4 regions of the Streptomyces sp. ActVer genome follow, and region 3 is predicted to be linked to each of the others. Evidence: riboswitches for the same ligand, from Rfam matches in the RefSeq annotation. Region 3 holds a riboswitch; each other region holds the start of a gene.
What was found. A riboswitch is a leader RNA that binds a small molecule or an ion and turns the genes downstream of it on or off. The one in region 3 is predicted to bind cyclic di-AMP.
Positions count from the first base shown of each region.

Region 1 (5,664 bases), on a different contig from region 3:
CACGCGCGAGCGCGGGCGAGCGCGACTTCCGGTGGGAGTTCGTCCCCTCGCCCGCCGTCAGCCCGCGCATCGTCCGCGAGGACCCTCCGGCGGGCCTGGAGCCCAACCCCGCTCCGGTGACCACACGCGAGCCGGACGGCACGGGCGTCGTCGTCCAGTCACTGGTCGCCGGCGGCCGGACCGTCACCGTCCACAGGGAACGCCGACACGGCGACGAGCGCGCGTACGTCCTGGCCGTCGCCCACTCCCATCCCGGTACCGACGCCGAGGGACGGGCGAGATCGGCGGTCCGCAAGGCATCGGCGCTGCCCGTGTCCAGCCTGCTGCGCACCCATCGTGCGTGGTGGCACCGCTTCTACCGCAAGAGCTTCCTCTCCGTCCCCGACGAGATGCTGCAGAGCTTCTACTGGATCCAGCTCTACAAGCTCGCCTCAGCCGCCCGCGAGGACGCGCCGATCATGGCGACCACCGGACCCTGGCTGGAGTCCACGCCCTGGCCCGCCGTGTGGTGGAACCTCAACGTCCAGTTGGAGTACTGGGCGGTGCACGGCTCCAACCACCTTGAGCTGGACGCCGTTCCGCGCACCCTCGCCGAGAACACCGACACGCTCGTCGGCGGCCTGCGCCCCGAGTACCGGTCCGACTCGGCGGGCCTGCGCCGCGCCACCGACGCCACCTGTGACACCAGCGGCACCGTCGCCGTCCCGGGCGTCGGCGCCAACCCGGAGATCGGCAACCTGCCCTGGGCGCTGCACAACGTCTGGCTGACCTACCGCCACACCATGGACCGGGGCGTCCTGGAGGACGTCCTCTACCCGCTGCTGCGCCGAAGCACCAACTACTACCTGCACTTCCTGTACGAGGGCGACGACGGCAGACTGCATCTGCCGCCGACCCACTCGCCCGAGTACGGCAACGCCCCCGACTGCAACTACGACCTGGCACTGCTGCGTTGGAGCTGCGCGACCCTGCTGGAGACCACCGAACTGCTCGGCGTACGGGACGAGCTGGCGCCCAAGTGGCGCGAGGTGCTGGCGAAGCTGACCGACTACCCGGTGGACGGGAACGGCTTCATGATCGGCGCGGGCGTCCCCTTCGCCAAGTCCCACAGGCACTACTCCCACATGCTCTCCGTCTACCCTCTCCACCTCGTCAACTGGGAACAGCCCGAGCACCGGGACCTGATCGAACGGTCGCTGAACCACTGGATCGGCTTCGAGGGCGCCCTGCGCGGCTACAGCTTCACCGGCGCCGCCTCCATCACCGCCCAGATGGGCCGGGGCGACGACGCGCTGACGTACTTACGCGAGCTGGTCGACCGCTTCGTACAGCCCAACACCATGTACTACGAGGCGGGTCCGGTCGTCGAGACACCGCTGTCCGCCGCGCAGAGCCTGCACGACATGCTCTGCCAGAGCTGGGGCGACACGATCCGCGTCTTCCCGGCCGTCCCGGGTGCCTGGCGGGACGTCACGCTGCACGACTTCCGCACCCAGGGCGCGTTCCTCGTCAGCGCCGTCCGCCGGGGCGGCACCACCCGCTGGGTCCGCGTACGCAGCCTCGCCGGGGAGCCCTGCCGGGTACGCCACTCCCTGCGCGGGCGTCTCACGGTCGCCGGGGTCGGCGGCCCCGCACCCGCCTGGCGCGACCTGGGCGACGGCGTCGTCGAACTGGACCTGGCACGCGACGCGGAGGCGGTGATCCACCCGGCGGGCTCGCGGCCCGACCTGCGGATCGCCCCGGTGGAGGTGACCGTGCCCGCCGACCCGTGGGGACTGCCGGAACCGCCGCAGAGCGGAACCGTCACCCGGCTCGACCTCACCGGACACTTCGACAACGACGGCATCACCACCGAGATGTACTACGGCGACGGGGACTTCGACGGCACCGGCCGTACGTACCCCATGGCCCAACTCCCGCAGACCGGGCAGACGACGGACAACGGCATCGCCTTCCTCTTCACCAACGGCAGCGAGGGAACGAACAACAACCTCGTGGCGGCAGGGCAGGAGATCACCGTCTCGCAGGGCGCGCAACGGGCGTTCACGAAGCTGCACGTGCTGGGCTCGGGCGACACGGCGGCCGTGACCGTCCCCGCGGTGGTCCGGTACGCCGACGGAACGAGCGAGGCCGCGCCGATCGCGCTGACCAACTGGCTGGCGTCCGGCCCCGAGTTCGGCGAGACCGAGGCGGTGATCACCGGTCAGATCCACTCGCGCACCGGGCCGTCGGCCACCAAGGCGGCCGTCTTCCACCAGGTGATCGAGCTCGACGCGCGCAAGCAGCTCACCGCGATCACCCTGACCACGCCCTCGGGGTCGTCCAGGGCCCATGTCTTCGCCCTCTCGCTGGAGCAGTAGTCGGGAGGGGCGGAAGCAGCAGGATCGGCGAACCGTGAGAAGTCGTCGAAGTCCGGCGATGTCTCGACCCGGTACGACGAAGGTCACAGTTATATATCGGACACTTCGCCCTTCAATCTTCACACGAGGTGCACATGTTGGCTAAGTTGACGGACAGGACGCACGACTCCCTCCGGTGAACCTCGCCGGGTCGCGCGGCCTCCGCCGAATCCGGTGGCCCTCGCGGCGACCGGAACCGGGGACCCAACCGAACTTTGGGGTGAATCGGCCCAACCGCCCGACAGGGCAAGGGCCGTAGGGCATACCTTCCGGATTCCTCGCCCGAACCCGACAGCTAACTCGGTAGGCGGAGCACGGAAGGAGTACGGCTCCCATCGCGCCGGAACGAACCCCGCGCCCCGGAGGCAGCAACCTCCCGGGCATACCCCGGCCCGCCCTCGCGACGGCGGCCGCCACCTCAGTGGACCTCTACTCCTCGGCCGGCGGTTCCTCGCCCGCATCGCCGGCAAGAGGGGACGACGGGCCCAGTCGCGAAGAGGTCCAGCAGCGGATCAGCAGCCTCTACGACCAGGCGGAGACCGTCAGCGGGAACTACAACGCGACCCGGGCGATGAACTCGGGGCGGCCGCGCGAGCGTATGGCACCCGGGCCCGACACGGGGCGTGAGCGTGCCGACACGGTCGCCGCCGCCGATCCCGTTCTGAGCGACCGCGCCAAGCAGTGGTTCGACGTGGGGCGTTCGCAACTGGGGCCCCTCATTCCCGCCGTGCTGCCGCCCGACAGGACGCCGGACCGCGGCCCGGCCGCGACGCGGCCCAAGAGCCCCGGTGACCGTCCGGCCGACCGGTCACCCGACCGCTCGCCCGACCGTGCGCTGGAAGGGGCGGGCAAACCCCTCCTGGAGCTGACCGCCGGACCCGGCACCGCGACAACCGCCCGACCCGTGGCGGAGTTGACCGCAGGACCCATCGCCGCGCTGCCGGCCGTGCCGCAGGCGCGACAGGAGGCCACCGCGATCCTGCCCGCGACCGCAGCCGATCCGCGGCAGTCGCTGAAGACCTCCAAACAGCGGAACCAGAGCAAGCTCGCGAAGGCCCGTGAGCTGCTCTCCGCGCACACCGCCCGGCGGAGCGCGCCGGTGGCGGCCATCGAACCCCCTCCGGCGGAGACCGTCTGGGCCACCACCGAGGGGCAGGGCTACCGCCAGGCCGAGGCCGAATGGTGGCAGCCGCAGGCGCAGCCGCTGTCGGCCGGTTTCGGCATGGAACCGGCCGTCGACGCCCTGGGCGGCCCGGACCTGACGTTCGGCATGGGGCTGCCCGCTGCTCCGGCCCCGACTCCGGCAGTCGCTCCGTCAATCGCTCCGGCTCCGTCGATCGGCATGGATCTGCCCATGGGCCCGGACCTGTCGTTCGGTATGGCTCCGCCCATCGACACCCGTACGCCGATCGGCACGGGCCTGCCCATCGGTTCGGACGGCGCCGCGAACCCGGGGTACGGCACTCCGACCCCCGGCTACGGCGTTGCGACCTCGGCATACAGCGGTGGGTCGACCCCGGGATACGCCGGACCGACCCCCGGATACGGCGGGAAGGCCGCGACAGCCGTCGACTTCGCCCGTGAGCAGATCGGCAAGCCCTGTGTCTGGGGAGCGATGGGGCCGGGCTCGTACGACTGCTCAAGCCTCACCCAGGCGGCCTGGAAAGCGGCCGGGGTCGCACTCCCGCGTACCGTGAACGATCAGGCGACCGCCGGTATGGCGGTCCCCCTCTCCGACATCCGTCTCGGCGACCTGGTCCTCTTCCACGGACACGTCGGCCACGTCGGCATCTACAGCGGCAACGGCATGATGGTCCACGCGCCGAGCCCGGGGGCGGCCATCCGCGAGGAGTCGATCCACTGGGCCGGCGAGCCGGCGATCCACAGCGTGATCCGGCCTGCCTGACCCGGAGCCGTACCTGACCCGGAGGCCGTATCGGAACGCGCGCGAGGCGCCGACCGATACGGCCCCTGATCGTCTCGTGACGGAGACGGCCGGTCCGCGGTCGGGTCAGCCCGCGTCGAGCGCGACGGCGATGTCGGTGATGGGTATCGGGAACGGGTACACGTCGGTCGTGGCTCCGGTGAGTACGTCGACGGTGTAGAGCGTCGTCGTCGAGGCACCGGCCGGGGTGAGGGCGGCGAAGGCCGTGTTCGAGATGGTCTTGCCCGCGCTCAGGTCGCTGAAGATGTCGAAGCCCGCGTTGGCACCGGCGTCGAAGCCGAGCGAACCGGTCGCGACCAGCAGGCCGTTGGCGGGCGGTGACTGGATGACGACCTGGTCCGAGGTCGTGTTGATGTCGAACAGCGTGGTCGCGGTGGCCGAGTTGAGGTCGTTGTTGGTGTAGGCGGCGCCGGTGACGCCGCGGGTCGTCGCCCCGTCCGTGGTCAGCGGGGTGTTCGTGGCGGTGCTGCTGTTGGCGAGGTTGTGCGCCAGGTTCTGACCGGTGTCGCTGATGATCCGGAGCCGGTCGGCCGCGGGGTTGAAGTCGACACCGAAGTTCGTGCCCTGCAACGGGACGCTGAGCTGCGAGACCTTGGTGACCTGCACGTCCGGGACGGCGGGCGGGGTCTTGACCGTGTAGACGCCGCCCTGGTTGCCGACGGCGTACATCAGACCGTTCTGTACGCGGAAGTCGATCCCGATGACCGCGGTGTCGCCGACGAGCCCGTTGATGACCCTGAACCAGTTGAGCACGTCGGGTCTGTCGGTGGTGAAATACGCCATCAGCCTGCCGTCGGCCGAGATGCCGAACGCCGGCAGGCTGGGTGTCGCCGCGTGGCTGGTGCCCGGGGTCGCCACGACGAGTGCCGCCATGGCGGACGCGGCCGCGACCGCCGTGGCCATCTTCTTCCTGAGCCCTGCTTTCATCGCTTCTTCCCTCTCGGTCGGCGTGAGCTTGAGCGTGGATGTGAGCGCGAGCGCGTACTGGGGCAGAGGTATTGCCGCCTGGTCCGCCAGGCCGGATCGACAGGCGGCGACGGCAAGCTATGGGGCAGGACTGGACATCCACTGGACGGTGGTTGAACGGCTGGACGGTTGAACGGAGGGGCTCCGCGGGTTCACGGGCCCGATGTGGTCGACGACGCGGTGGCTGTCACCCGCGGCCCCAGGGCCCGGCGGGCGCGCTCGGCGCCCGCGTGCGCCCGTGCCAACTGGTCGTGTTCACCGGTGACGGACGCGACCGTCGCCGCGGTGGAGTGGTGGTCGAGCGCCTCGTCGTGACGGCCGCTGCCGTGCAGGGCCTCGGCCAGGCCGTTGAGC
Region 1 is NZ_JAPWHT010000173.1:11,991-17,654, reverse strand. It holds gene O3Q52_RS26420 (Tat pathway signal sequence domain protein) at 1-2,360, shown strand, start outside; cyclic di-AMP (ydaO/yuaA leader) riboswitch at 2,553-2,725, shown strand; gene O3Q52_RS26415 (C40 family peptidase) at 2,821-4,305, shown strand; gene O3Q52_RS26410 (DUF4394 domain-containing protein) at 4,411-5,271, opposite strand; gene O3Q52_RS26405 (tetratricopeptide repeat protein) at 5,463-5,664, opposite strand, start outside.
Region 1: another riboswitch for cyclic di-AMP. It lies ahead of O3Q52_RS26415 (C40 family peptidase); the one in region 3 lies ahead of O3Q52_RS41745 (M23 family metallopeptidase).

Region 2 (5,664 bases), on a different contig from region 3:
GGCGATGGCCCGGATATGGAGGTTGTACGTGGCGATCTTGCCGCGCATGTGCTTGAGCACGGGTACGCCACGGGTGTCGAAGCCGGTGGTCACGAGGACCGTCCCGACGGCCGAGGTGAGGTCCGCGACGGCGCGCTCGAAGCGCTCCGCGACCTCGTCGGGGTCGGTGCCCGGCCGGATGATGTCGTTGCCGCCCGCACAGAAGGAGACCAGGTCCGGCGCGAGCTCCTTCGCGCGCGTCAACTGGTCCTCGACGATCTGGTCGAGGAGTTTCCCGCGGACGGCGAGGTTGGTGTAGTCGAAGTCGCCCTCGGGCCGGCGGTCCGCGAGAAGCACCGCGAACCGGTCGGCCCAGCCGACGAACGCCCCGTCCGGGCCAAGGTCGCCGACGCCCTCGGTGAAGCTGTCCCCCACCGCCACGTACGACCCGATCACTGATCTGTTGTCATTCTTCGAATCGTCTGCCACATCGGGCCATGATTCACCTTCGGGTGTGAGCTACGCGACCGTAGGAAGGGGTTGACGGGCGGTGAGATAAGCCACTCGTCAAGTGTTGGTCAATCCCGGAATAAGGGGCTCGATCAGGCACGTTGTCGCAGCTCCCGCACCCGGAAGTCCGTGATCCTGAAGTGACTCCACACGGTCCGGAACGCGAAGTTGCCGCTCGTGTACGGCTCTTGGTCCACGAAGTCGAAGACGAGCCGTCCGTTGTCCCACCACTGGACCGTCGAGCCGTTCGAGACGATCCGGACACGGTTGGGTTCGTTCGCCGTGAGCAGCGGCTCGGTGTAGTCGAAGACGAGGGGTCGGACGCCCGCCTCACCGACGTAACGGCGCAGCCTGGTCGTGGTGTTGGTGTTGGCGCCGTATCCGGCGTAGTACGTCGTGAGGTGGTCGTACTCGTCGAGCGCGCCGCCCCGCTGCGTGGCGAAGAGGTCCTCCGGGGAGCGGACGTCCGTGGCGTTCCAGAAGTTGTTGAGGTCCGAGACCCGGTCGTTGGCGCCGCCCGCCGAGACCGGTGTGGCGGTGTACTCCAGGACGTACGGCCCTCGCAGCTTTCGCTTGAACCAGACCGTCGCGCCGCTCGGCACATCTATCTCCAGGACTCCCCGGGAGGCGGTGACACTGCCGCCGTCCTGCAGTTCCGTCACCCACTGGCCGAGGCCGTGCCGGAAGTCGTCGCGGGCGATGAGCCGCCCCGGACGGTGCCGGGCTGCCGCGCTCGCCGTCTGCGTGGGGACGAGCGCAGCGGGTGCGGCACCGGTGGCCAGGGCTCCGAATGCTCTGCGTGTGGTCGTCATGAAGACCTCCAAGGCATGAAAGGCGCATAGAAAGCGCTTGCGGAGATCACTGTGTCCCGGCTTCCGCACCCCTGTCGACACATCGCCCGGCCATGCCACAGAACCGAAACACCGAAGGCCGGACCCCGGGGATCACAGGGTCCGGCCTTCGGAGACGAGCGGAGTGGTACGCCGTGCGGGCGTGCCTGGCGTCGGGTCAGACGGAGACGCCCTTGCCACGCAGGTACGCCAGCGGGTCCACGTCCGAGCCGTAGTCGGGGGTGGTGCGGATCTCGAAGTGCAGGTGCGGGCCGGTGACGTTGCCCGTCGCGCCGGAGAGGCCGACCTGCTGACCCTCGGACACGGTCTGTCCGGCCGAGACGGAGAGGGAGGACTGGTGGGCGTACTGGGCGTAGCGGCCGTCGTCGAGCTTGATGACGACCTGGTTGCCGTACGCGCCGGCCCAGCCGGCCGAGACGACCGTGCCCGCGCCGACGGACTTGAGGGACGTGCCGGTCGGGACCACGAAGTCGACGCCGGTGTGGTAACCGCTGGACCACATGCTGCCCGACATCTTGTACGGGGTGCCGACGCCCGCGCCCGCGACCGGCAGCGTGAAGCCGGCGGCACTGGCTTCGGACGCGGCCTTGGGAGCCGCAGCCTTGGGAGCCGCAGCCTTCTTCGCGGACGACTCGGTGGCCTTGGAGGCACCGGAGTCGGAGCCGGAGTCCGAGGAGGCGGCGGCCTTGCCGATCGACAGCTTCAGGCCCGGGTGGATCAGCGCCGGGTCACCGCCGATCGCCTTGCGGTTGTCCTCGTACAGCTTCTTCCAGCCACCGCTGACGTCCTGTGTGTCGGCGATCTTCGACAGGGAGTCGCCCGCACGCACGGAATAGGTCTTGGCCGCGGCCTTCTTCGCCTCGGCCTTCTTCGCCTCGGCCTTCTTGTCGGCGGCGGCAGGCGCCGATTCGGCGGCCTTACTCGCGACATTCGAGACGCTCGCCACGGAATCGGCGGCGGACTGCGGAGTCGCGGCGTGCGCTCCGGTCGCACCGAGCAGCGGAAGGGCCAGCGCGGCGCCACCGGTTCCGGCGACGGCTATGGAGCGGGTGAAACGCTGGGACTTGGGACGGCGGTGCTTACCCTTCGCGGGCATGACGAATTCCTCTCCGGCGCCTGCGAGGTGAGCTGTCGGGTGCGAGCTGGAGATGCCCGGCCGTGTTTGCGCACGACTTAACCCCTAGCCGTTCCGGAGACCGGAACAGGCGTTCTACCTGTGGGTCCCCCGCTCCTGCCGTGTACGGGTGGGTGAGCGGATTCCGGGCGGCGGCAGGATTGGGCGTCCGTCCGGATTGATGGCGAACGTAAGCGACATGAAGACGCAGGAACAACCTTTGGGGTTTCCTGTGTGCCCCGTTCTCTTGATCCCTGACCGAAATGACGGTCACGCTGCGTAAATCAGGGATCTTCCCCCTTTGTTAAATCCCTGAAAACGCAGCCGAATTACGTGAACATGGCGACAGCGGACCGTCACGAATATGACGCTGCTCACGGAGTGCCGTTCCAGGAGCCTTTATTCCAGAGCGAGTTGGAACTAAGGCTCCATTACGGACACAACAGTCACATGCGACGCAGGCGGAAAACTGCCGCATCAAGGTCACCGTGCAGCCCCGTCCGCAACCCGTGATGCAACAGCACCGCACCTCGGTGGACTTCGCCCGTTTCGAGGCATTCGTACACCGCTGTCGGGTCGAGCCCCCGCAGCCGCACCGGAGCGACCGGCTCACCGTAGTGCTGGGCCTGGAGCCAGGCGAGGACCACGACCTCGCCGTCACGCGAGTACTGCACGGCGCTCAGTCCGCCCTCCGGCGCCCGCAGCCGGTGGAGGTCCCCGCCCTGCACGACGGGCCGGATCTCCTTGTAGAGCTCCACCCACGTCCGCGCCTCGGCCAGTTCCTCGTCGCTCCACCGGGTCAGGTCGCCGCCGACACCGAGCACTCCGGCCATCGCGCTCACGAAGCGGAAGCGCAACGAACTGACGCGGCCGTTGAGCTGGACGTTCGGGCTGTCGGTGACCCAGGCCGCCATGGTCCGCGCGGGATGCACCTGAGTGAAGCCGTGCTGGATGGCGAGCCGGTCGAGCGGGTCGGTGTTGTCCGAGGTCCACACCTGGTCCGTACGCGCCATGATCCCGAGGTCGATACGGCCGCCGCCGCCCGAGCAGGACTCGAAGGCGACGCCCGGGTGGGCCTCCCTCAGCCGGTCCAGGAGGCGGTACAGGGCGTGCACATGGTCCACCCAGAGCCGCTGCGGGTAGGCCTCGCCGGGCCACCCCGCGTCGGTGAAGCAGCGGTTGAAGTCCCACTTCACATAGTCGATCGGCGCACTGGAGAGCAGCATGTCGAGCTGCTCCCAGAGGTACTCCTGGACGTCCTCGCGGGCGAGGTTCAATACGAGCTGATTGCGCAGCTCCGACCTCTTTCGTCCCGGTTGGAACTGCACCCAGTCGGGGTGCGCGCGATACAGCTCGCTGTCCGGGTTGACCATCTCGGGCTCGACCCAGATCCCGAACTGCATCCCCAGCGCGTGCACCTCGTCGGCGAGGGGCTTGAGGCCCGCCGGGAAGCGGTCGGGGTTGGGCGTCCAGTCGCCGAGCCCGGCCCGGTCACTGGTGCGCGCCCCGAACCAGCCGTCGTCGACCACGAACAGCTCGACCCCCATGGCGGCGGCCCGCCGCGCGAGCGCCCCCTGCTGTTCCTCGGAGATGTCGAACTCCGTGGCCTCCCAGGAGTTGTAGAGCACCGGCCGGTGCTCGTCCGCGTCCGGGATCACATAGGCGCGCTGGTAGGCGTGCCAGGCACGGCTCGCGCCGCCGAATCCGCCGTCGCTCCACAGCCCCGCGAAGACGGGTGTGACGAAGCTCTCCCCCGGCTCCAGCCGCAGCAGCCCCGAGTCGTCGTACCCGACCCCGCCGGTGATCTGCACGCGCGCGTCCGGGAGTTGGGCCACGGCGATCCGCCAGGTGCCCGACCAGGCGAGGGCGCACCCGTAGACCTCGCCCCGCTCCTCGGTGGCCGCTCCGTCGGGGTCCAGGGCGACCCAGGGCAGGTGCTGGTGCGAGGTGTGCCCGCGCCGGCTGCCGATGACCTTCTCACCGTAGGTGAGTTCGGAGCGTACGAGCCGGGACTCGGCCGCCCACCGCCCGTGCAGCTGGGACAGCCGCCAGCCGTCGCGGTGCGGCAGCGTCCAGGCCGCGGAGTCGGCGCGCAGCACCTCCAGGGCGGGCCCTTCGTTGGCGAGGGTCACCCACCGCTCGACGACGTCGGTCCCGGCCCGCATCCGGTAGTGCAGCGTGATCCCGAGCCCGGAGTCGGAGAACCGCAGCCGCAGCTCGTCGCCGTCCGCCTCGTACGTCTCGAAGCTCCACTCGGTGCCGCGCCGCTCGTCCGTCCGCACGGACAGGGCGGGCCGCACGAACCGGGGGCCGCCCTCCACCGGGTACTCCTCGTGCCCGTCGAGGGTGGCCTCGAAGGCCCAGTACTCCGGCCCCGGGCCGGCGGCGAGTGCCTCGGCGTCGGCGAGCGCGATACGCGGACCCCAGTGCAGATGCAGCAGCGCGTCGTCCTCGCCGAGCCGCAGGGCATAACTGCTCGCCGGGCCCGAAAGAAGCCACGTACGACCGTCTTCGCCGATCTCCAACATCAAACCCTCACAGATCCGAACAGGCACGCTCAATCATCAACATCATTATGGGCCGGGTGCCTCCCCGGCAACGCCTGTGGACAACTCATTGGCCTACGAATCGATGTCGTATCGTCGAGAAACGCACTTCGCCGACGAGCCGCGTCGGCAGCCGAATGGGAGGAGCCCCCGTGACGCAGCAGGTCCCGTCGACCGAGCCCGAGCTGGCTGGAGTGCGCAACTTCCGTGATGTGGGCGGCCTGCCGACGGTGGACGGCCGGCGCGTGGCGTACGGACGGCTGTTCCGCAGCGGCCATCTCGCGCACGCGACGGAGTCGGACGCCGAGTTCCTCTCGTCCCTGGGCCTGCACACGATCTTCGACTTCCGCAACGCCGCCGACCAGAAGCTCGAAGGGCCCGACGTCGAGCTGCCGGGTGTGCGGAACGTGAATCTTCCGCTGACCGACCCGGCGCACGGCGCCGAGTTCTGGACGATGGTCCGCGACGGCGACATCGACCAGTTGCGCTCGATCCTCGGGGACGGCAAGGCGGCGGACCGGATGATCCGTTCCTACCGCGCGATAATCCAGGAGCGCACGACCGAGCACCGCCAGGTGCTGCACTCGATGGCCGAGGACGGCGTCCCCGCCCTGATGCACTGTGCGGCGGGCAAGGACCGCGCCGGCATCTCCATCGCCATCAC
Region 2 is NZ_JAPWHT010000099.1:21,566-27,229, reverse strand. It holds partial or broken gene O3Q52_RS18345 (SGNH/GDSL hydrolase family protein) at 1-435, opposite strand, end outside; gene O3Q52_RS18340 (DUF6250 domain-containing protein) at 582-1,301, opposite strand; gene O3Q52_RS18335 (LysM peptidoglycan-binding domain-containing M23 family metallopeptidase) at 1,498-2,436, opposite strand; cyclic di-AMP (ydaO/yuaA leader) riboswitch at 2,441-2,605, opposite strand; gene O3Q52_RS18330 (alpha-galactosidase) at 2,901-4,982, opposite strand; gene O3Q52_RS18325 (tyrosine-protein phosphatase) at 5,153-5,664, shown strand, end outside.
Region 2: another riboswitch for cyclic di-AMP. It lies ahead of O3Q52_RS18335 (LysM peptidoglycan-binding domain-containing M23 family metallopeptidase); the one in region 3 lies ahead of O3Q52_RS41745 (M23 family metallopeptidase).

Region 3 (5,664 bases):
CCTGCGGGTCGCCCCCCTCCAGGCCCCGCGCGATCTCCGTACAGATCTCCTCCAGCTGCCCCACCTGCTCCGGCGTGAGCTTGTCGAAGAGCGTCGCGCGGACTGTCTCGACGTGGCCGGGGGCCGTGCGCTCCAGCAGGGCCATCCCCTCGTCCGTGAGGATCGCGACGCTGCCCCGCTTGTCCATGGGGCAGTCCTCGCGGCGTACCGCCCCGTCCTTCTCCAGGCGGGTCACCGCGTACGTCAGCCGGCTGCGGGTGATCTTCGTGCTCTCCGCGAGGTCCGTCATGCGCAGACTGCGGCCCGGCGCCTCGGAGAGGTTGGCGAGGATGGAGTAGTAAAGGTGCGGCATGCCGGCCTCCTGCTGGAGCTGCCGGTCGATCGCGTCCTCCAGGAGATGGGAGGCGGCGATGTAGGCGCGCCAGGCGCGCTGCTCCTCGGGGGTGAGCCAGCGGGTCGTCATGCCCCCAGTGTAGGTTTGTTTCAAACTTGAACCAAGCCCGGATCGGCGACCGGGCGACACCGGCCCGCCGTCTGGGCGAGCCCCGCCTCTGCCTCCGAAAGAGCCCGCCATCCCGACAGCCCGCCAGAGCCCGAAAGCGAGCGCGTCCATGCCTCACCCCTACGTCCTGTTGTCCGCCGCCGTCTCCCTCGACGGCTGCCTGGACGACACCGGCCCCGGACGGCTGCTGCTCTCCGGACCGGCCGACTTCGACCGGGTCGACGAGGTACGGGCCGAGTCCGACGCGATCCTCGTCGGCGCGGGCACCCTGCGCGCCGACAACCCCCGGCTCCTTGTGAACTCCGCCGAGCGCCGCGCGGCCCGGGTCGCCGCCGGACGGCCGGAGTACCCGCTGAAGGTCACCGTCAGCGGCAGCGGCGACCTCGACCCCGACGCCAACTTCTGGTCCACGGGCGGCGAGAAGATCGTCTACACGACCGACGAGGGGGCCGCCAAGGCCGGTGACGCGTTGCGCGGGCTCGGCGTCGATGTCGTCTCCGTCGGCCCGGACGTCGACTGGCGGGCCGTACTCACCCACCTTCACGACGTCCGCGGCGTACGGCGGCTCATGGTCGAGGGCGGCGGCCGCGTCCACACCCAGCTTCTGAGCCAGGGCCTCGCCGACGAACTGCAGCTCGCCCTCGCGCCCCTCGTCGTGGGGGAGCCGGACGCGCCCCGGCTGTTCGGACCCGGCGACTACCCGGGCGGCCCCCGCAACCGGCTGCGGCTGGTCGAGACGCGGCCCGTGGGGGACGTCGTCCTCATGCGGTACGTCCCCACCGCGCCCGGCACCGGGAACGTACCCTCCGCCGCCGACCACCGATGGCTCGCGCTCGCCTGCGAACTGGCCGCCGAGTGTCCGCCCTCGCGGACCGCGTTCAGCGTCGGCGCGGTCGTCGTCGCGGCCGACGGTACGGAGCTGGCCCGGGGGTACTCCCGAGAGGCTGACCCTGTGTCGCACGCGGAGGAGGCCGCGCTCGCCAAGGTCGAGCCGGGTGATCCGCGGCTCGCGGCCGCCACCGTCTACAGCAGCCTGGAGCCGTGCGCCCGCCGCGCGTCCCGGCCCGCGCCCTGCGCCCGGCTGATCCTCGACGCGGGCGTACGCAGGGTCGTGACCGCCTGGCGGGAGCCGGACACCTTCGTGGCGGGCGCGGACGGGAGCGGGCTGCTGGCCGCGTCCGGCGCCGACGTCCTGGTGCTCCCGGAGTACGAGGCCGACGCGAAGGCCCCCAACCGTCATCTGGCCTGACCGGCGCGTTTCCCGTCGGTACGGCCGACGGGCAGGGCCGACCCGTATCGCCGATCGTCATTTTTCGTACCAAACCACCCGGTGAAGCGCGGGCGAAGTTAACGCGTGTGCTTCGGGTCCCGCAGATGGCGTACAGTGGTCTTAACGACGCGGGGTGGAGCAGCTCGGTAGCTCGCTGGGCTCATAACCCAGAGGTCGCAGGTTCAAATCCTGTCCCCGCTACTGAAGGCCCGAGGCCGGAATCCGATCAAGGATTCCGGCCTCAGGTGTTTTCCCGGGTGTTTTCTTCAGGCGCTTTCCCGGGTGTTCCCAGGTGGCTTCACCCGCCCGGTCCTCGTCCGCTCGCCCGCCACCCCCGCTCCCGGAAGCCTGGACAGGTGGAGGAGCAGGAGTCGGTGCGGGTCGAGCCCGTGGACGTCGAGCCCGTGGAGAGGACCGCCTCGTACCAGCGCACCCTCGTCCGCGTGCTGCCGGCGCTGCTGATCGTCGCCGGTGTCTGTTACGACCTCCTCACCCCGCAGGACTTCACCGCGGCTCCCTTCTTCACGGCCGCGGTGCTCATCGCCGCACCCCTCTTCTCGCTCGGCGCCACGGTGTGGACGGGAATCGCGGCGACCGTGGGCATGGCTCTCGTGCATCTCAAGTTCGCCTTCGACGCGGGTGCGGTCACAGAGGTCCTCACCGTGGCCACGGCCGCCGTGCTCGCCGTCGGCATCAACCGGCTCGTGGGACGCGGCAACGCGCGCCTCGCCACCGCCCGCGAGATCGCGGAGGCCGCCCAGCGGGCCGTACTGCCCGAACCGGCCGCGCGGATCGGCGGTCTTGAGATCGCGGCACGGTACGAGGCCGCGCAGGAGGGCGCGTTCATCGGGGGCGACCTGTACGCCGTGCAGGACACCCCGCACGGCGTACGGCTCCTCGTGGGCGACGTACGGGGCAAGGGCATGGGGGCGGTCGGCGTCGTCGCCGTACTCATCGGGGCCTTCCGGGAGGCCGCCGAGCAGGAGGCCAGCCTGGAGGCGGTCGCGCAGCGGCTGGAGCGGGCGCTCGCGCGCGAAGGTGTCCGGCGCGACATCATCGCGGTCTTCGAGGACTTCACCACCGCCGTGCTCGCCGAGATCCCGCACGGCACCCCGGTCGTACGCCTCGTGAACCGCGGCCACCCCGGGCCCCTCCTGCTGTACGGCGACGGAGAGGTACGTACGCTCGCCGCGCCGGAGCCCGCGCTGCCGCTCGGGACCGGGGAGTTGGGGGCCTGGCCCGACCGAGGACAGGAGGAGGAGTTCCCCGGCGGGGCCATGCTGCTCTTCCACACGGACGGGCTCTCCGAGGCGCGGGACCGGCGAGACGTCTTCTACGATCCGGCGCGACGGCTGTCCGGGCGGGTCTTTCCCGGGCCCGACGCGTTGCTCACCGCGGTACTGGACGACGTCCTGCGGCACACCGGGGGCGGGGCGACCGACGACATGGCTCTGCTTGCGGTGCGGCGGCCGTGAGGGCGCAGTCGTGAGGGCACGGTCGTGGTGATTGCGTGACGGTCGTGAGTGCGGCGGCCGTGAGATGCGTCGCTCTTTCGGAGACCCATGTCACTGCTGGTAGTCGAACGGCGTCCCTCCGCTCAACAGCTGACGCACCATCAACAGGACTCCTGTTCCTGAATGTCGATCAACTCGCCCGATTTACCCCGCTCGTGACCTGTAAGTCCGGGCCAAGGGTCGTAACGATCATCAGGAACAGCTTGGAATCCGGTGCCCGGGTCTATTAACGTTCGATAACGCAGCGCGGTCGTCCCAGCCGTCACAAGAGTCGGCTCCGTGCGCACGCGCCGAATCCCGCAAGGGAACCGGGGAACCATCACTTGGGGTGAATCGCTCGTCTTCGCGGTGTAGCGCACCGCGGTTGACGCGCGTAGGAGACCTTCCTGCTCCGAACCCGTCAGCTAACCCGGTAGGCGAGAAGGAAGGAAAGGAGTGCGCCCACGTGGCGTCCAACCGGTCTGCCCTCACACCCTCGTTCGTTCCGGATGAGTTGACGGGTGAGTCCTCGGGTGAGAAGAAGCCCGACACATTCGCCTACGGCGCTCGTAAGGACGAGGAGACGTGGGAGGTCTGGAATCCCAGCGCGGAGACCGTCCTTCCGGTCCGCGGCCGGCACCGCGTCGCCAAGCAGCGCGGCGGCGGACTCGCCCGTAGCTCGACCGTTCTGGGCGTCGGTGTCATAGCCGCCGTCGGTGCGGGTGGCATGGCCACCGCGCAGACCGGCAAGCCCCCGGTGTCGATCTCGATCCCCGACCTGCCGAACGTCGGCTCGCCGTTCTCGGACGACGACGCCCCCGAGGGCTCCAGCACCCCGATCACCGCCGTCGGCCTCACCGCTGCCGACGCCGAGCAGGGCAACTCGGATGCCGGCGAGGCCCTGCGCGCCCGCATCATGCTCCAGGCCGAGCAGCAGCAGGACCAGGTGGACCGCGAGGCCCAGGAGGCCGCCGAGGCCGCCGCCGCGAAGAAGGCAGCCACGCTGGCCGCCAAGGAGAGGGACGCCGCCGAGGCCAAGGTCGCCGCCGCCAAGAAGAAGGCCGACCAGGAGGCCAAGGAGAAGGCCGAGGCCGCGCGCCTCGCCGAGCTCGCCAAGCAGTTCACGCTGCCCACCTCCTCGTACACGATCACCTCGACCTACGGTCAGACCGGCTCGCTGTGGTCCTCCGGCCAGCACACGGGTCTGGACTTCGCCTCTCCCACGGGTACGCCGATCAAGGCCGTTTCCAGCGGCACGATCAAGGAAGCGGGCTGGAGCGGGTCGTACGGCTACCGCACGATCCTGGAGCTCGAAGACGGTACGGAGCTGTGGTTCGCCCACCAGTCGTCGATCAGCGTGAGCGCCGGGCAGAAGGTCAGCACGGGTGACGTCATCGGCCGCGTGGGCGCGACCGGCAACGTCACCGGGGCGCACCTCCACCTTGAGGTCTACACCAGCGGTGGCGACGGCATCGACCCGATGGCGTGGCTGCGGGGCAAGGGGCTCACCCCGTAAGAAGGGTCTGAGAGGTTCCTGGGTGCGGAATACGGCCGTCCGGTACGGCCGTTGACCCACCCATGACCTCTCTCCGCAAGCTGGGTTCGTCCGACCTGGAAGTTTTTCCGCTCTCCCTCGGCGGCAACGTCTTCGGCTCCTCACCGGCAAGTACCGGGCGGGTGCCGTCGTCGACAGCGCGCGGGCCGGGTCCGCGGGTGCGCATCTGGAGTCGGAGCGGGGGCCGCGGGTGCTGGCCGCGCTCGACGAGGTCGCGCGGGAGCGTGGGGTCGAGGCCGCCACCGTGGCTCTGGCCTGGCTGGCGTCCCGGCCGACCGTCGTCGCGCCCATCGCCAGCGCTCGTACGGTGGAGCAGCTTCCGGCGTTGCTGGGGGTGGCCGGGCTTGTCCTCACGGAGGGGGAGTTGGGGAGGCTGACCTCGGCTTCTGGCTGAGGGGCGGGGCGGGACTGGGGGTGGGGTTTCGTCTGGGGTGGGGGTGCGGTTGCGCTCTTGGGTTCGTGTTGTGGTTTGGGGCTGCGCCTATTAAGAGCGGTACGGGTTGTACGTGTACTGCGTTGGCGCTGGGTAGCCCTGCCACTGCGGTGCCACCGGTGCCGGAGCCGTCGCCCGGGCCGCGTACAGGAGAGCCGGGCGGGCCGGTTCTCGGCGCGTCCACAGTTCGTGGAGCAGCTCCCGTTCCCGTACGACGAAGTCGGCGCCCGCGCGGCCCTTGCGGCCCCGGTGGCGCAGGAACGCCAGCGACGTCGCGTACGCCTCGTACTCCGCGACCGCCCTGCCCGCCGCGCGACCGCCGTGGTGCGTGGCGTACTCGCGGGCCAGCCGCCGTGCCTTCATCGAGCCGAGGACGTACGGCTCCGGTGCCGTGAGCCAGCCCGCCATCGC
Region 3 is NZ_JAPWHT010000407.1:2,789-8,452, forward strand. It holds gene O3Q52_RS41725 (MarR family winged helix-turn-helix transcriptional regulator) at 1-463, opposite strand, end outside; gene O3Q52_RS41730 (dihydrofolate reductase family protein) at 612-1,751, shown strand; tRNA gene O3Q52_RS41735 (tRNA-Met) at 1,900-1,973, shown strand; gene O3Q52_RS41740 (PP2C family protein-serine/threonine phosphatase) at 2,129-3,247, shown strand; cyclic di-AMP (ydaO/yuaA leader) riboswitch at 3,565-3,720, shown strand; gene O3Q52_RS41745 (M23 family metallopeptidase) at 3,732-4,781, shown strand; partial or broken gene O3Q52_RS41750 (aldo/keto reductase) at 4,921-5,214, shown strand; gene O3Q52_RS41755 (PrsW family intramembrane metalloprotease) at 5,305-5,664, opposite strand, start outside.

Region 4 (5,664 bases), on a different contig from region 3:
GCTGCGCATCGAGGCACGGGTCAGATACAGCCGCTCCCTCGCGCGCGTGATGCCGACGTACGCGAGCCGGCGCTCCTCCTCCAGCTCCTTGGTCTGGCCGAGTGCGCGCATGTGCGGGAAGACGCCGTCCTCCATGCCGGTCAGGAACACCACGGGGAATTCGAGGCCCTTGGCGGTGTGGAGGGTCATCAGCGTTATCACGCCGGACCCGTCCTCCTCCTCGTCCGGGATCTGGTCGGAGTCGGCGACGAGCGCGACCCGCTCCAGGAAGGCGGAGAGGCCGCCCGGTGCCTCGCCCTCGCCGGCCTCCTGCTCGAACTCCAGGGCCACGGCGGCCAGTTCCTGGAGGTTCTCGATGCGGGTCTCGTCCTGCGGGTCGGTCGAGGCCTGCAACTCGGCGAGGTAGCCGGTCCGTTCGAGAACCGCTTCCAGGACCGTCGCCGGGCCGGCGCCCGACTCGACGATCGTGCGGAGGTCCTCCATCAGCGTGTTGAACCGCTTGACTGCGTTCGTCGAGCGGGACGCCATGCCGTACGCCTCGTCGACGCGGCGCAGCGCCTGCGGGAAGCTGATCTTCTCGCGCTGGGAGAGCGCGTCGATCATCGCCTCGGCGCGGTCGCCGATGCCGCGCTTGGGGACATTGAGAATGCGGCGCAGCGGTACGGAGTCCTCGGGGTTCGCGAGCACGCGCAGGTACGCGAGGACGTCCCGGACCTCCTTGCGCTCGTAGAAGCGGACGCCGCCGACGACCTTGTAGGGCAGGCCGACGCGGATGAAGACCTCTTCGAAGACACGGGACTGCGCGTTCGTACGGTAGAAGACGGCGACGTCGCCCGCCTTCGCGTCGCCCGCGTCCGTGAGGCGGTCGATCTCGTCGGCGACGAACTGGGCCTCGTCGTGCTCGGTGTCGGCGACATAGCCGGTGATCTGGGCGCCCGCGCCCGCGTTGGTCCACAGGTTCTTGGGGCGGCGCGATTCGTTGCGCTCGATGACCGCGTTGGCGGCGGTGAGGATCGTCTGCGTCGAGCGGTAGTTCTGCTCCAGCAGGATCGTCGTCGCGTTCGGGTAGTCCTCCTCGAACTGGAGGATGTTGCGGATGGTCGCACCGCGGAAGGCGTAGATCGACTGGTCGGCGTCGCCCACCACGCACAGCTCGGCCGGCGGGAGGTCGTGCTCGCTCGGCGGTACGTCGACCGGGTGCTCGGAGGTACCGACGAGCTCGCGCACGAGGGCGTACTGCGCGTGGTTCGTGTCCTGGTACTCGTCGACCAGGACGTGCCGGAAGCGGCGGCGGTAGTGCTCGGCGACGTCCGGGAAGGCGCGCAGGAGGTTGACCGTCGTCATGATCAGGTCGTCGAAGTCCAGCGCGTTCGCCTCGCGCAGGCGGAACTGGTACATCGCGTAGGCCTGGGCGAGGGTCTTCTCGAAGCCTCCCCCAGACTCCGTCTGGGAGGTGCCCCCAGCCGCCTGGGCGGCGAAGTCCTCCTCGTCGATCAGCTCGTTCTTCAGGTTCGAGATCTTGGCGCTGAACGACTTGGGCGGGAAGCGCTTGGGGTCGAGGTCCAGGTCACGGCAGACCAGGGCCATGAGGCGCTTGCTGTCGGCGGCGTCGTAGATCGAGAAGGAGGAGGTGAAGCCGAGCTGCTTCGACTCCCGCCGCAGGATCCGTACGCACGCGCTGTGGAAGGTCATCACCCACATCGCGTTGGCCCGGGGGCCGACGAGCTGCTCGACGCGCTCCTTCATCTCGCCCGCGGCCTTGTTCGTGAAGGTGATCGCGAGGATCTGGCCCGGGTGCACCTTGCGCTCGCCCAGCAGGTGGGCGATCCGGTGCGTGAGCACACGGGTCTTGCCGGAGCCCGCGCCGGCCACGATGAGCAGCGGCGAGCCGTGGTGGACCACCGCCGCGCGCTGGTTCTCGTTCAGCCCGTCCAGGAGCGCGGCCGGGTCCACGTGCGGCCGGGGCGCGCCGTCGCGGTAGTACCCGTCCCGACTCGGAGGCACGTCGAAGCGGCCGCCGAACAAATCGTCCGGAACCGGCTCCGACTCCGGCGCCTCGTCCTCGGGCGGCGGCGGGGGCTCCTCCTCGTGGGCCCGTGAGGGCTTGAGGTCCGCCAGGAAGCTGTCATCAAAGAGGCTGCTCATCGCTCTCCGAGTCTAGGCGCCCCCACTGACAGCGTGCCGCCGCCCTTGAAACTCCGCGGGCTCGCTCCGCGGGGGTGCGGGTTTCCGTGGCCGCCCACCTCGGGTTCCGTCACCCTCCGGTGGGGGCTTGTAGCGGTCCGCGATCAGGTGGCCGACCTGCGGCTTCACCGGAAGTCCCTGGGGGCCGTATCGCGGGTGCGGGTTCCTTGTGGCTTGTCGCGCAGTTCCCCGCGCCCCTAAAGGGGCACTGCCCAAAGGGGCACTCCAGCGGGCCGGACTTCATCGAGTGGACAACTCGGGCCACACCCATCCGAATTGACCAGGTCGAGTCGAGCCCAAGGCTAAGGTCACGAAAATGTATCGGGCATATCGCACATCAAACTTCACAGGGGCCACACGAGTTAGCTAAATTTTATGTGGGCCGCACGACCCGCACCGGCGAACACGCCGGGCCGAGCGGCCTCCGCCGAGTCCGGTAGGCCCTCGTGGCCGACGGAGCCGGGGACCCACCGACCTTGGGGTGAATCGGTCCAACTCCCTTCGGGGAAACGGACCGTAGGGCAAACCTTCCGGAGCACCCGCCCGAACCCGACAGCTAACTCGGTAGGCGGACGACGGAAGGAGACGCCCTCGTGGCGCCACACCGCAGGTCCCGGCCCCCCAGTCCCGTGGGCATACGGACTCCGGCCCTCGCCACCGCGGCCCTGACCTCGGTGGCCCTCCTCTCCCAGACGGCGAACGCGTCGCCCTCCGAGGAGCCCAGGCCGAGCCTGGAGGAAGTCGAGAAGAAGGTCGGCGACCTCTACCGCCAGGCGGAGACGGCCAGCGAGAAGTACAACGCGGCCAAGGAGAAGACCACCAAGCAGAAGAAGCGTGTCGACACCCTGCTCGACGACGTGGCGCGCCGCACGGAGAGGCTCAACGACGCGCGCGAGGAGCTCGGTACGTTCGCCGCCGCGCAGTACCGCACCGGGGCCGCCGCCCCCGACACCGCCTCCCTCCTCCTCGCGGACAACCCGCAGGACTACTTCGACCAGACCCAGCTGATGGACCGGCTCACCAGCCGCCAGAAGCAGTCCGTCGACGACTACGTGACGCAGCAGACCGCCACGACGGAGAAGCGGCGGGAGGCGTCCGAGAGCCTGGAGACGCTCACCAGGACGCAGAGTTCACTGAAGACGTCCAAGGCGGACGTCCAGCGGAAGCTCGCCGCGGCGCGCGACCTCCTCTCGAAGCTGACCGTCGAGGAGAAGGCGCGGCTCGCCGCGATCGAGCGGCAGAAGCAGGAAGAGGCCCAGCGCAAGGCGGACGAGCTGGCCCGGCAGCAGGCGGCCGACGCCGAGCGGCGGCGCCAGGAGGCCGCGCAGGACACCGGGGCCTCCACGGGCTCCGGGAGCACCTCAGGGACCTCCGGCTCCGGCTCCGGCTCCGCCACCTACACCGCCAAGGCCGACAAGGCGCTCGCCTTCGCCCGCGCCCAGATCGGCAAGCCGTACGTCTGGGGCGCGAGCGGCCCCGGCTCGTACGACTGCTCCGGTCTCACCCAGGCAGCCTGGAAGGCCGCCGGCGTCACCCTCCCGCGCACCACCTGGGACCAGGTCAACGCCGGCACGACGGTCTCCGTGAACAGCGCCCAGCCCGGTGACCTGGTCTTCTTCTACGACGACATCAGCCACGTCGGCATCTACATCGGCGACGGCATGATGATCCACGCGCCCAAGCCGGGGGCGTACGTCCGCGAGGAGTCGATCTACTACATGCCGATCCACAGCGTGGTGCGCCCGGCGTGAGGCGCTTCTCGTCGACCTGAGTGGAAACAGGAAGCTGTTTCCACTCAGGTGCCCACTCGGGTCCCCGCTCAGGTCCAGAGCACCGCGATGAAGATGTTCGCCGTGGTCAGCCCGCCCACCAGGCCGAACAGGCTGTTCTCGACCTTCTCCTCGTCCCGTTTCACGTACACGAGGCCGAGGATCACGACCAGCAGGGCGAGCTTCACGCCGATCTTGACGTTGTTGACGGTCTGGTCGTCGGCCTGGTTGAGGCCGACCAGGATCGCGCCGGTGACCAGCATGGTCAGCGCGCCGTGGAGCATGGCGGGGCTGAAGCGGGCCGTGCCGTCACTCATGGCCTTCATCTGCGTGAGAAAGCCGCCGAGGAGGGATGCGATGCCGATGATGTGCAGGGCGACGAAGACATGAATGAGTACGTCCATGAGCCCGGACACTAGCCAAACGGCTCCGTACCACCGCACACCGCCCCCCGCCCCGCACACCCGGCCCCGCCTGCCCTACGCACAGGCGGGCCCCGTCGGCCCCACGGGCCCCGCGCAGCTCCCGCGCCACAACCCGGCGGAGCCCATAGCACCGGTTCGCCGCTCGTTTCCCCACAATCCGCGTATCGGTCACCGCACCACGTCAAGTCGGCGGGCCCGGGCCCGGATCGTGGTCGTACCCGGTCAGGTCATGTCCGAGTCCCACCACTTCCGTACATGCCGTTACCCCCGCCGCGGTCCCAGGTTTAGCGTCCTTCACCAGGTGGCCGGCTCCCCACCACCGCCCGGGTCAGGGGCGGCATCCGGACACCACCGCCGAGAAGGGTCCGGCGGCGGCCCGCTCCCCCTGTGCGGGCCGCCGCCGGACGTGCAACCGGCCCCTGAGGGCCGCCGCCGCGGCCGCACAAACGCCTCGGCGGCGTACGGAAGGACGTGGATCGCACGTGGCAGCGCACCGCAAGCCGAGACAGCGCTCAGTCGGCGGCAGTACGGCCCGCACCGCCTTCACCATCGCGCTGGCGGGCGCGGCGAGCGCGACCGGGTTCGAGGGGACGGGAACCGCCGCCCCGGAGCTGACACCCGCTCAGGTCAAGGCGAAGGTCGACAAGTTGTACCAGGAGGCGGAGGTCGCCACCGAGAAGTACAACGGCGCGAAGGAGAGGTCGACGAAGACGCGGGGCCGCCTCGACACCCTCCAGGACGAGGCAGCGCGCAGGACCGAACGGCTCAACTCCGAGCGGGCCGCGCTCGGTTCACTGGCCGCCGCGCAGTACCGGGACGGCGGCGTCGACCCCGCACTGGGGCTCATGCTCTCCTCCGATCCCGACCAGTACCTGGACGGCGCCGCGTTCGCCGAGCGGGCCGGCAGCAGGCAGGCCTCGAACGTGTCGCGCGTGCGCCGACAGCTGCGCGAGATCGAGCAGTTGCGCGGGGCCGCCCACGTGGAACTCACCTCGCTCAAGGAACGGCAGGCGGAGCTGAAGCGGCACAAGACGACCGTCACCGGGAAACTGGGAGAGGCACGGGACCTGCTGTCACGGCTGTCGGACGCGGACCGGGCCCGTATCGGCGCCGACGACGCGGACACCGCGCGCGCCTCACGTTCCGCCGCGGGCCCGCGCGACCTGGGCGCCGGCGCGGGTTCGTCGGCCACGGCCCCCAACTCCAGGGCGGCGAGCGCCATTTCGTATGCGTACGGGAAACTCGGCAGCCCGTACGTGTGGGGCGCCACCGGGCCCGACGCCTTC
Region 4 is NZ_JAPWHT010000156.1:9,202-14,865, reverse strand. It holds gene pcrA (DNA helicase PcrA) at 1-2,145, opposite strand, end outside; cyclic di-AMP (ydaO/yuaA leader) riboswitch at 2,600-2,771, shown strand; gene O3Q52_RS24775 (C40 family peptidase) at 2,778-3,935, shown strand; gene O3Q52_RS24770 (hypothetical protein) at 4,004-4,357, opposite strand; gene O3Q52_RS24765 (C40 family peptidase) at 4,861-5,664, shown strand, end outside.
Region 4: another riboswitch for cyclic di-AMP. It lies ahead of O3Q52_RS24775 (C40 family peptidase); the one in region 3 lies ahead of O3Q52_RS41745 (M23 family metallopeptidase).